Regions from separate parts of the Lysinibacillus sp. G4S2 genome, predicted to be linked through region 1. Evidence: riboswitches for the same ligand, from Rfam matches in the RefSeq annotation. Region 1 holds a riboswitch; each other region holds the start of a gene.

The links. A riboswitch is a leader RNA that binds a small molecule or an ion and turns the genes downstream of it on or off. The one in region 1 is predicted to bind S-adenosylmethionine.
Region 2: another riboswitch for S-adenosylmethionine. It lies ahead of QUF91_RS24975 (bifunctional homocysteine S-methyltransferase/methylenetetrahydrofolate reductase); the one in region 1 lies ahead of QUF91_RS26450 (cyclase family protein).
Region 3: another riboswitch for S-adenosylmethionine. It lies ahead of QUF91_RS22810 (Na+/H+ antiporter NhaC family protein); the one in region 1 lies ahead of QUF91_RS26450 (cyclase family protein).
Region 4: another riboswitch for S-adenosylmethionine. It lies ahead of QUF91_RS02430 (O-acetylhomoserine aminocarboxypropyltransferase/cysteine synthase family protein); the one in region 1 lies ahead of QUF91_RS26450 (cyclase family protein).

Annotation. Positions count from the first base shown of each region.
Region 1 covers NZ_JAUCFJ010000002.1:5,191,097-5,193,299, reverse strand. Annotated here, with positions in the region: gene QUF91_RS26450 (cyclase family protein) at 19-756, opposite strand; SAM riboswitch class I at 874-977, opposite strand; gene QUF91_RS26445 (YuzC family spore coat inner layer protein) at 1,274-1,690, opposite strand; gene QUF91_RS26440 (SMI1/KNR4 family protein) at 1,849-2,203, shown strand, end outside.
Region 2 covers NZ_JAUCFJ010000002.1:4,894,831-4,897,033, forward strand. Annotated here, with positions in the region: gene QUF91_RS24975 (bifunctional homocysteine S-methyltransferase/methylenetetrahydrofolate reductase) at 1-983, opposite strand, end outside; SAM riboswitch class I at 1,070-1,169, opposite strand; gene QUF91_RS24980 (protoporphyrinogen oxidase) at 1,296-2,203, opposite strand, start outside.
Region 3 covers NZ_JAUCFJ010000002.1:4,468,287-4,470,489, forward strand. Annotated here, with positions in the region: gene QUF91_RS22805 (protein NO VEIN domain-containing protein) at 1-614, opposite strand, end outside; SAM riboswitch class I at 1,018-1,125, shown strand; gene QUF91_RS22810 (Na+/H+ antiporter NhaC family protein) at 1,232-2,203, shown strand, end outside.
Region 4 covers NZ_JAUCFJ010000002.1:423,378-425,580, reverse strand. Annotated here, with positions in the region: gene QUF91_RS02430 (O-acetylhomoserine aminocarboxypropyltransferase/cysteine synthase family protein) at 1-1,142, opposite strand, end outside; SAM riboswitch class I at 1,259-1,372, opposite strand; gene QUF91_RS02425 (glycerol-3-phosphate acyltransferase) at 1,745-2,203, shown strand, end outside.

The DNA of each region.
Region 1 (2,203 bases):
TCAGACCTTTTGTTATATTTAAGGCAATATTGCAAATGAACGCACAGGGAATCCAGAGGCTTTTTCAGGCTTTGGTACAATATTGAATATAGCAGCACCTTTTGGAGGTAGCTTATCCAAATTTGTCATAAGCTCAATTTGGTAAGTATCTTGTTCAAGTACAAAATATTCGCCGTCTAGCTTACTGTTTTTGCGAAAATCAGCTGCTGAATCCGTATCAAAAGTTTCGTGACCAATAGCACTTATTTTTCGTTCGTTGAATAAAAATTGTAACGCCTCTAAACCCCAGCCAGGAATATGATTATGACCATCAGCATCTTTGTTGCTGAAAGCCTCCTTATCTGGCCAACGCTTACTCCAATCGGTACGAAGCGCAACAAAGGTACCTGCTTCAATTTCTCCATATTCAGCCTCAAAGTCAAGAATATCTTGGATACTTAATGTGTAGTCGTTATTCAATTCGGCTTCCTTAGATTTATCAATAACGATTAGTGGTAGGACTAGTTCTTTTAACGCCAATTCATCTAAATAGCGTGTATCTCGCACAAAATGGATAGGTGGATCGATATGTGTTCCATATTGCCCAGGGAAAGAGAATTGCTGCGCAAAGAAGCCATCATCATGGGAAAATAATGTTTCAAATTTTGCATCATCAAACATAAAGAAATGAGGCGAATTAGGACCAAATGTATGTGTTAAATCAACCCATTCTTTAGATTTTAATAGTTGAATTGCTTGTAAAAGTTCATTTGCCATAATATTTTCCTGCTTTCTTTTAATTATTTTTGGGTGCTTAGACTTTACTTACTAGCGGCAATAAAAAAGAGCCCTCCTTGTAGAAGAGGACTCTTGTGCAAAGCAACTTAGTAAGTCTTCTCATCTTCAAGGCCGATTTCGCCAATTGGAATTAGCACCATACCTATAGGCTGGTTGCTGAGACATCATAGGGCCAATCCCTCCGTCTCTCTTGATAAGAAAAGATAATATAAGAATTTTCAGAAATATATTACGAATACTTTAGCATATTTATTTATAGTTTACAAGTTCAATAGGGATGCATGGTTAAAAGATTTTCCAGAATTAATAATTTTGCTATTGCTGCAAATATTGTTTGCCTATATTTAAATAGATAATACGATTACATACGTAAACATAGGGGTAGCCTTTGTATTTAGATTAAAATCCCGTTTCACATATGAGAAAAGCCTCGTTGTTGAATCTCAATCGCTAGGTTTAAATAGACAATACATAGATCCCACTCATTAGTTGAATTTCACCAACTCAAATTTACGGTTAGCTTACAACAGTCGCTATCAGTAAATATTATTCGAATTCCATCTGGTGTATAGTTAGTTTCGAATTTTATGGTAATGCCTGTTGATGCAATTAATTTTTCAACCTCTGTTTTATTTGACAACTGTGCCGCGTCCATAAGATCATGTGCAAATTGCTCTGATTCATCAATTTTATCCGTCAGTAATTGTGCTTGCTGCATAATAGCTTTGATCCGTTTCGCAGAAGACTTTAATTTAGTTATATTGATGGTTGGAAATGGGCTACGATTTGTTGAGTTTGTAGGCATCACTAAATGTCTAGAAGGTTGGAGTGTGGCTGGTTGATTTGCCATTGCCCATGCCCATGTTGGATAATAATTAGGATAGACAAAATACGGATAAGGATTGTAATACAACTAAAATTCCTCCTATCCTATAGTTGATACCTTATCTTATGTACAACAAAGACTTTCGGTGTTAATGGTTGATGCTTGGCAAAAGGGGAGCAAGTGGTGCGATGACCCAATCGGAAGCCATTAGTTCGTCCAATTTATTCACAGAAGGAGTTATCAAGATGGATGTTCGTGAATACATAAAAAATGGTTTTGAAGTTTACTACGAGCGCTATAATCAGATTTCGGAAGATGGATTTTGCAGATGGATGCGTCCAGATGTTCCTGATGAGATGAAATTAGCGGATACTGATGAAGAATGGTCAAGATGGAAGATGGTCCCTTCTATAGTAAGCGAAGATGATATTCAAGCTTTAGAAAAAGAGTTTGGACTTAAATTTCCTGAATGGTATAAAGCCTTTATTTCAACGTATCATCATTATTTTGATGTCATACCCGAACAAAGTATTGAAGAGCCTTTAAATAACGTTAGAGATATGTATAATCCATCGTTATGTAGTTCGGGATATCTCCCAT
Region 2 (2,203 bases), 300 kb from region 1:
GTATCTAACTCCACTATAACTGAGCGTTCACGTTTTGCTTTTACATGTAATGGCTCATAATTTGGTGGCTCTGCCTCACGTAAAACCTCTACTTTTTCTGGCTTCGCGTACTTTTCCTCTACTGGAGATAGCTCCTCTAAGTACTTTTTCACTGCAGCAATATGCTTTGGTGTCGTACCACAGCAGCCACCGATTAAACGCACCCCCTGATCACGAAGTGCTACAGCTGCTCGCCCAAAATAATCTGCCTCTGATTCATAAACGACACGGCCATCCTCTAAATCAAGTAGCGATGCATTCGGATACGCTGACATAAATGCTTTTTCAGGAAGCTCTACACCTTCAAATGCTTGAATAGTATGGTGTGGACCTAAGCGACAGTTAACACCTACGATATCAGCACCTAGCGCTTCAAGTTCATGTAAAGCGTTATTTAAACTCATTCCATTTTGCAAAACTCCTGGTTCATGCATAGAAACTTGAGCAATAATCGGTAATTTTGTTTTAGCTCGTAGCATTGTTAAAGTTGCTGCCAGCTCTTCAAAATCATAATATGTTTCAAGTAAAAGACCATCTGGATTTCCTGCAAGTAGAACCGTTGCTTGCTCTTCAACCGTTGCTAAAATTTCCTCTAACGTTGCATCACTCTTTCGAATACCACGGATTCCTCCAATAGTACCCAAAACAAATTGTCCACCATCTGCTGCCGCTCGTTTAGCAATCGTAATAGCGGCTTCATTAAACTGCTGCACTCGTGATTCTAATCCATAGCGGGCTAATTTTATGGCATTAGCTCCGTATGTGTTCGTTTGAATAATATCGGCTCCAGCTGCTATATATTCTCTATGAATCTTTTCAATTAATTCCGGTCTCTGAACATTCATTTCCTCATGGCAGTACTCCAAGCCATAGCCGTATAAAAGCGTACCAATTGCACCATCTGCTGTAAGAACATTCGTTTTTAACTTTTCAAGCAATCCCATAAAACTAGCCTCTCTTCCCTTATCTCTAAAATAAAAAAGCCTTCTTTCAAAAAAAGAAGGCTTTTACGTTTCGTAATTGTTTTTCCTTCTCATCTTCGACACATAGGTCTTCTGGATTTAGCACCTGACAAAAAGTTGGTTGCTGAAGCTTCATAGGGCCAGTCCCTCAGCTTCTCTTGATAAGAATGTATTATGAATTTTTTAAATAATTAAAAGAATCATATCGTTTACGAACGATTGAGTCAAGACTATTTCACTGAACAAAAGATATTTTCTACTAAAAAAACATTATATTTTGATTTTATTAAGCAATTACAATAGTTTTTCAGCAAGTTCCTCGCCAATTTTTTTCCCGTTTTGAATACAAGCACCTATGCCTACTCCAAAATAAGAACATCCCGCTATTGATAGATTTGGATAGTTGTTCTCAAGCTCTCGCACTAGACCTTGCAACGCTTCACGATGTGCCAAATCATACTTCGGCATTTGGTCAATCCATTTTGTTACATCGACAACAGTTGGTTTTTCCTCAATGCCTAAGCTTTTTCTTACATCCTCTAGAGCAACAGCTGCTAACTCTTCATCTGTCATCATACGCAATCTCTCATACGCAGGGTTAATGCTTTTATAAAAAAGTCGCACAAGTAATTTTCCTTCTGCAGAAGTGTGTTTCCACTTGCGACTTGTCCACGTTGCTGCATTACATATAACATCAGAATTATGCGAAACAATATAACCTGTTCCATCTGCTGGTAATCTATGGTCAGGTACATCAAATCCTAAGTAAATCGTAATGGCTGATGCAGTATTGAATTGTTCAAAATAGCCGTTCAATGATTCATCTTGCAACAAGTTTTGTACTGAGTCATTAGGAAGTGCCAAAACAATATGATCTGCTTCAATCAATTTATCGTTTGCTAATGTAACCGAGTATTGATTCTCCTGCTTTTTAACACTTGTCGTAGCAATTCCTTTAATAATTTCTACATCCGTTAATGTTTCTTCAAGTCGATCAATTAATGACGATAAACCATTTTTAAATGAAATAAATTTTTTATTTGCGGCTTTCGCAAACTGCTCTCTGTTTGCATCGAAACCTTTAATAATACTACCGTATTCATTTTTATAATCGATTAAATACGGTAAAGTGGAAGCAATAGAAAGTTGATTTAAATCTCCCGAATATACACCTGCAAGTACTGGTGCTATTTGGTTTTGAA
Region 3 (2,203 bases), 720 kb from region 1:
TTACTAACTCTAGACTCTCCCTGCTCGTAACTAGAAGTCGCAAACATTTCCTCGTTAATTTCACCATCTTCTATTAGTTCTGGTTCTGGTTCTGGTTCTGGTTCTGGTTCTGGTTCTGGTTCTGGTTCTGGTTCTGGTTCTGGTTCTGGTTCTGGTTCTGGTTCTAAGCTACCTTCGTTAATAAAGCTGTCAAACAAGCTAGCCCAAGTTTCTGGGCAAGGAAATAAGTAAGCCAGATTTCCTTGTCCACTTTCTTTAAAGGCTGAATATTTTTCTGGACGATCAGATTGCATATCTTCCCAAACATCTTTTATCATTATTGGTTGTTCTAAAATTGTGTAATCTACATCTACCCTATATCCCTCATTTGACCATAGTTTTTTCACCTTAAGCTCTTGAGGTTGTTCTGCAATATAACAATCTGAAAGTGCTATGCCTACTGCACGAATTGCTTGATCGTAACAACTGTAAATTTTATTACCAGTCCTAATTGTAGCCATTCGTTCATATGCATGCTTTCGATTTCCGTTTTTATCCTTTTGTGGAGACCACATATATCCCCCGCTAATTTCCTCTTTATGTGACTTATTTTGCATTACAATAAAATTACCCATATATTCACCCTTAGTTTCAGAAAACGTTCCATTTCATTTTTAACATTATTTAAATATTGTAATTTCACTATAATTTATGATTATTATATTGTCAAAAAGTTCATTAATAGTAAATAATATCGTGTTTATAATTAGGCTCAATTAGTAATTTTCTTATACTCAATATATATAATTTTCACAAGATGATTACGTGCAGTTCGTTTTAGTTACGAGAGATTATAGACACTATTTTACGAAAAATTTAAAGCTCCTCTTTTTTTACCTTAGGTAGTCTTAAAGCTGACTTTTTTGAGAAAACGAACTTTTATGTCGTTTTGAAATACAGTTTGATTAAAAATAAGTTGCAAATATAGATGTTTTATTATAATATTTTATTATTGTGCAAAAAAATAATATATTTTTCTTCTTATCAAGAGAGATGGAGGGACTGGCCCTATGAGATCTCGGCAGCGGAACTTAGTAATTAAGTTACTGTGCCAAATCCAGCAAGCAATGGCTTGATAGATAAGAGGAGTGTTTTATAAATATAAGACCTCTTCTTGTTATTTCAAGAAGAGGTCTTTTTTTAGAAAAAAATGGACAAGGACGTATCCATTTTAATTTTTGGAGGTTGAACAATGAAGAAAGAGAATCCATGGGCACTGATCCCATTTGTTGTTTTTTTAATTTTATTTATTGGTTCAGGGGTTATTACAGGTGATTTTTATGCCTTTCCTGTCATTGTAGCCATTTCCATTTCGGGTGCTGTGGCTCTGGCGATGAATCGAAAAGAGTCGTTTTCGCGAAAGGTTGATATTTTTTGCAAAGGCGCAGGAAATTTAAATGTCATGATGATGGTTGTTATTTTTCTCTTGGCTGGAGCCTTTTCAGCAGTAGCAAAAGGCATGGGGGCAGTGGACTCCACTGTTAATTTTGCTTTATCGGTCATTCCGCCAAACCTACTTGTCGTAGGCTTGTTCATCATTGCCTGCTTTATCTCCCTATCAATGGGTACATCTGTGGGAACGATTGTTGCACTGGCGCCAATTGGAGTTGGAATAAGCGAGCATATCGAACTTTCCATGGCTTTAGTAATGGCAGCGATTGTTGGCGGTTCGATGTTTGGCGATAATTTATCCATTATTTCAGATACGACAATTACTGCCGTTCGTTCACAAGGCGCACAAATGAAGGATAAATTTAAGGTGAATTTTTGGATTGTGTTGCCGGCAGCTATTATAACGAGCATTATTTTAGGGGTTATCACAATGGGTGAAACGGCACAAGTAGAGCATTTAAGCTATAGTTGGGTAAAAATTGTTCCTTATGTTTTGGTTATTATTTTAGCGTTAGCAGGAATGAATGTTTTCCTTGTTCTGACATTGGGCATTGTTCTCGCCGGGGCTGTTGGTTTAGCGGATGGTAGCTATCATTTGATGAGCCTTATGCAAACGATTGGCGAAGGAATGTCAGGCATGTATGAAATGGCATTTCTTGCGATATTAATAGCTGGAATGGTAGAGGTTATTAAGTTTAACGGAGGAATTGACTTCCTACTTCACCTTGCAACACGAAGAATTAAATCGAAAAAGGGTGCTGAATTTGGGATT
Region 4 (2,203 bases), 4.8 Mb from region 1:
GTAGATGCCGGATGAATAATTAATGATTTGGCATCCCCTACATTTGCTACGTGCGAGAATAATTTCACACTATCAATTAGTTTACGCCCTGCTTCACGTCCACCTTTAATACCGAATGTAAGCACTGAACCGAAGCCATTTCTCAAATATTTTTTTGCTAAATCATGAGTAGGAAAATCTTCTAAGCCATTGTAATTTACATATTCCACAGATGGGTGGTTTCGTAAATATTCAGCTACTGCCAATGCATTTTCATTGTGTTTTGGAATACGCAAATGAAGCGTTTCTAAACCTTGTAATAAATTAAATGCTGCATCTGCACTCAACGTTGGTCCAAAGTCGCGTAGTAATTGTACACGCAGTTTTGTGGCAAATGCAGCCTCTGCTGTGTCAATACCATAACGCAAACCGTGATAAGAAGCATCTGGCTCAGTAAAGCCTGGGAAACGTCCACGAGTCCAATCAAACTTTCCTGCATCTACTACAACGCCGCCTAAAGTTGTACCATGTCCGCCAATCCATTTTGTTGCGGAATGAACGACGATATCTGCACCGTAGTCAATTGGTGTAGAGCCATATGGTGAAGCAAATGTGCTATCAATAATTAATGGTAAGCCGTTTTCATGTGCTATATTCGCTACTGCTTCGATGTCTAGCACTTTTAAACTTGGGTTACCGTAAATTTCAGCGAACACCGCTTTTGTTTTATCAGTAATAGCTGCTCGGAAATTTTCTGGATTTGTTTCATCTACAAAATTCGTTTTAATACCGTAGTTTGGTAGTGTATTGGCAAATAAGTTATAAGTACCTCCATATAAAGAGCTAGCTGCGACAATTTCATCCCCTGCCCCTGCAAGATTTAAAATTGAAAATGCAATAGCTGCTGCACCAGATGAAAGTGCTACCGCTGCTGTACCGCCTTCTAATAAAGCGACGCGTTTTTCAAAAACATCTACAGTTGGGTTTGTAATTCGTGTGTAAATATTGCCAGCTTCCTCTAAGGCAAAAAGACGTTGCGCATGAGCAGTGTCTTTAAAAACGAATGCCGTTGAGCGATATACGGGCACTGTACGAGATCCTGTTACCGGGTCTGGCTCCTGGCCACCGTGTAACAGCAATGTTTCTGGTTTAAAATTTGTCATTATATACCTCCAAATGGTTATTTTTTTACGATGGTACCGGAGATGAGGAGGATTTTTTCAGTAGAAAACAAAAACCCTCTTCAGTAAGAAGAGGGTTGCGGTTGCAAGTTTTCCTCCCCTTATCTGCCAGATCCAAGTAAGAATCTGTAGGAATTAGCACCTTAGCAAGTTCGTCACTTACTGGTTGCCGGGCATCATAGGGCCTATCCCTCCGCCGCTCTTGATAAGAGTATGAGATTCAATTTCCATCGTTGTTACACAGTATAAACATAGACTTTTTTTCTGTCAACACTAAAATTTTATTTTTTCCGAAACTTCTGTCTGCTTATATACGTATTACGAACGCATACACTATTTTAGTATTTATTGGTTTATCACCAAAAGTTTGGGATGAAATTTGTTAAAACGTATGCCATTTATCTTCATTCAGTAGAAGAGCCCCACCCCTGAAAGTGGAATGAATTGTGCGGGCACAATTCAAAAATCTGGACGCATTGTTTATCTGTGCGAAAGCGAAGCGTCAGCTACAATGCGCCCAGCCGGCACGGAAATCAATCCCACGTTATGGTGATGAGCCTATTTATTTTGAAAGGAGGACTTTTATGGTAAAAGCCGTTATCATTTTTCTACTTGTTGGTTATTTAATTGGCTGTATCCACGGCTCTAAAGTAGCGCAGTTTTTATCCGGGGTAGATTTAAAAAAGACTGGGCATGGCAATGCAGGTGCTTCCAATGCAACACTTTCCCTTGGATGGAAATACGGCGTATTAGTTGCACTTATCGATATCGGTAAAGGTGTAGCAGCTATTATAGGTGCCCATTTCTATCTAGCAGATGCAACACATTTAACAGAAGTACAAGTTTGGTTCTTAAGCTATATTATAGCTGCTGGTGTCATCCTAGGTCATAATTTTCCATTTCACATGGGCTTCAATGGCGGTAAAGGAACTGCATCAATCATAGGAATATTACTTGCAGTTGATTGGAAAATTGGTTTATTTGCACTTATTTTATTTGTTATTTTTTCTTTCGTGACGAACTATTTAATTGTCGGTGTACTT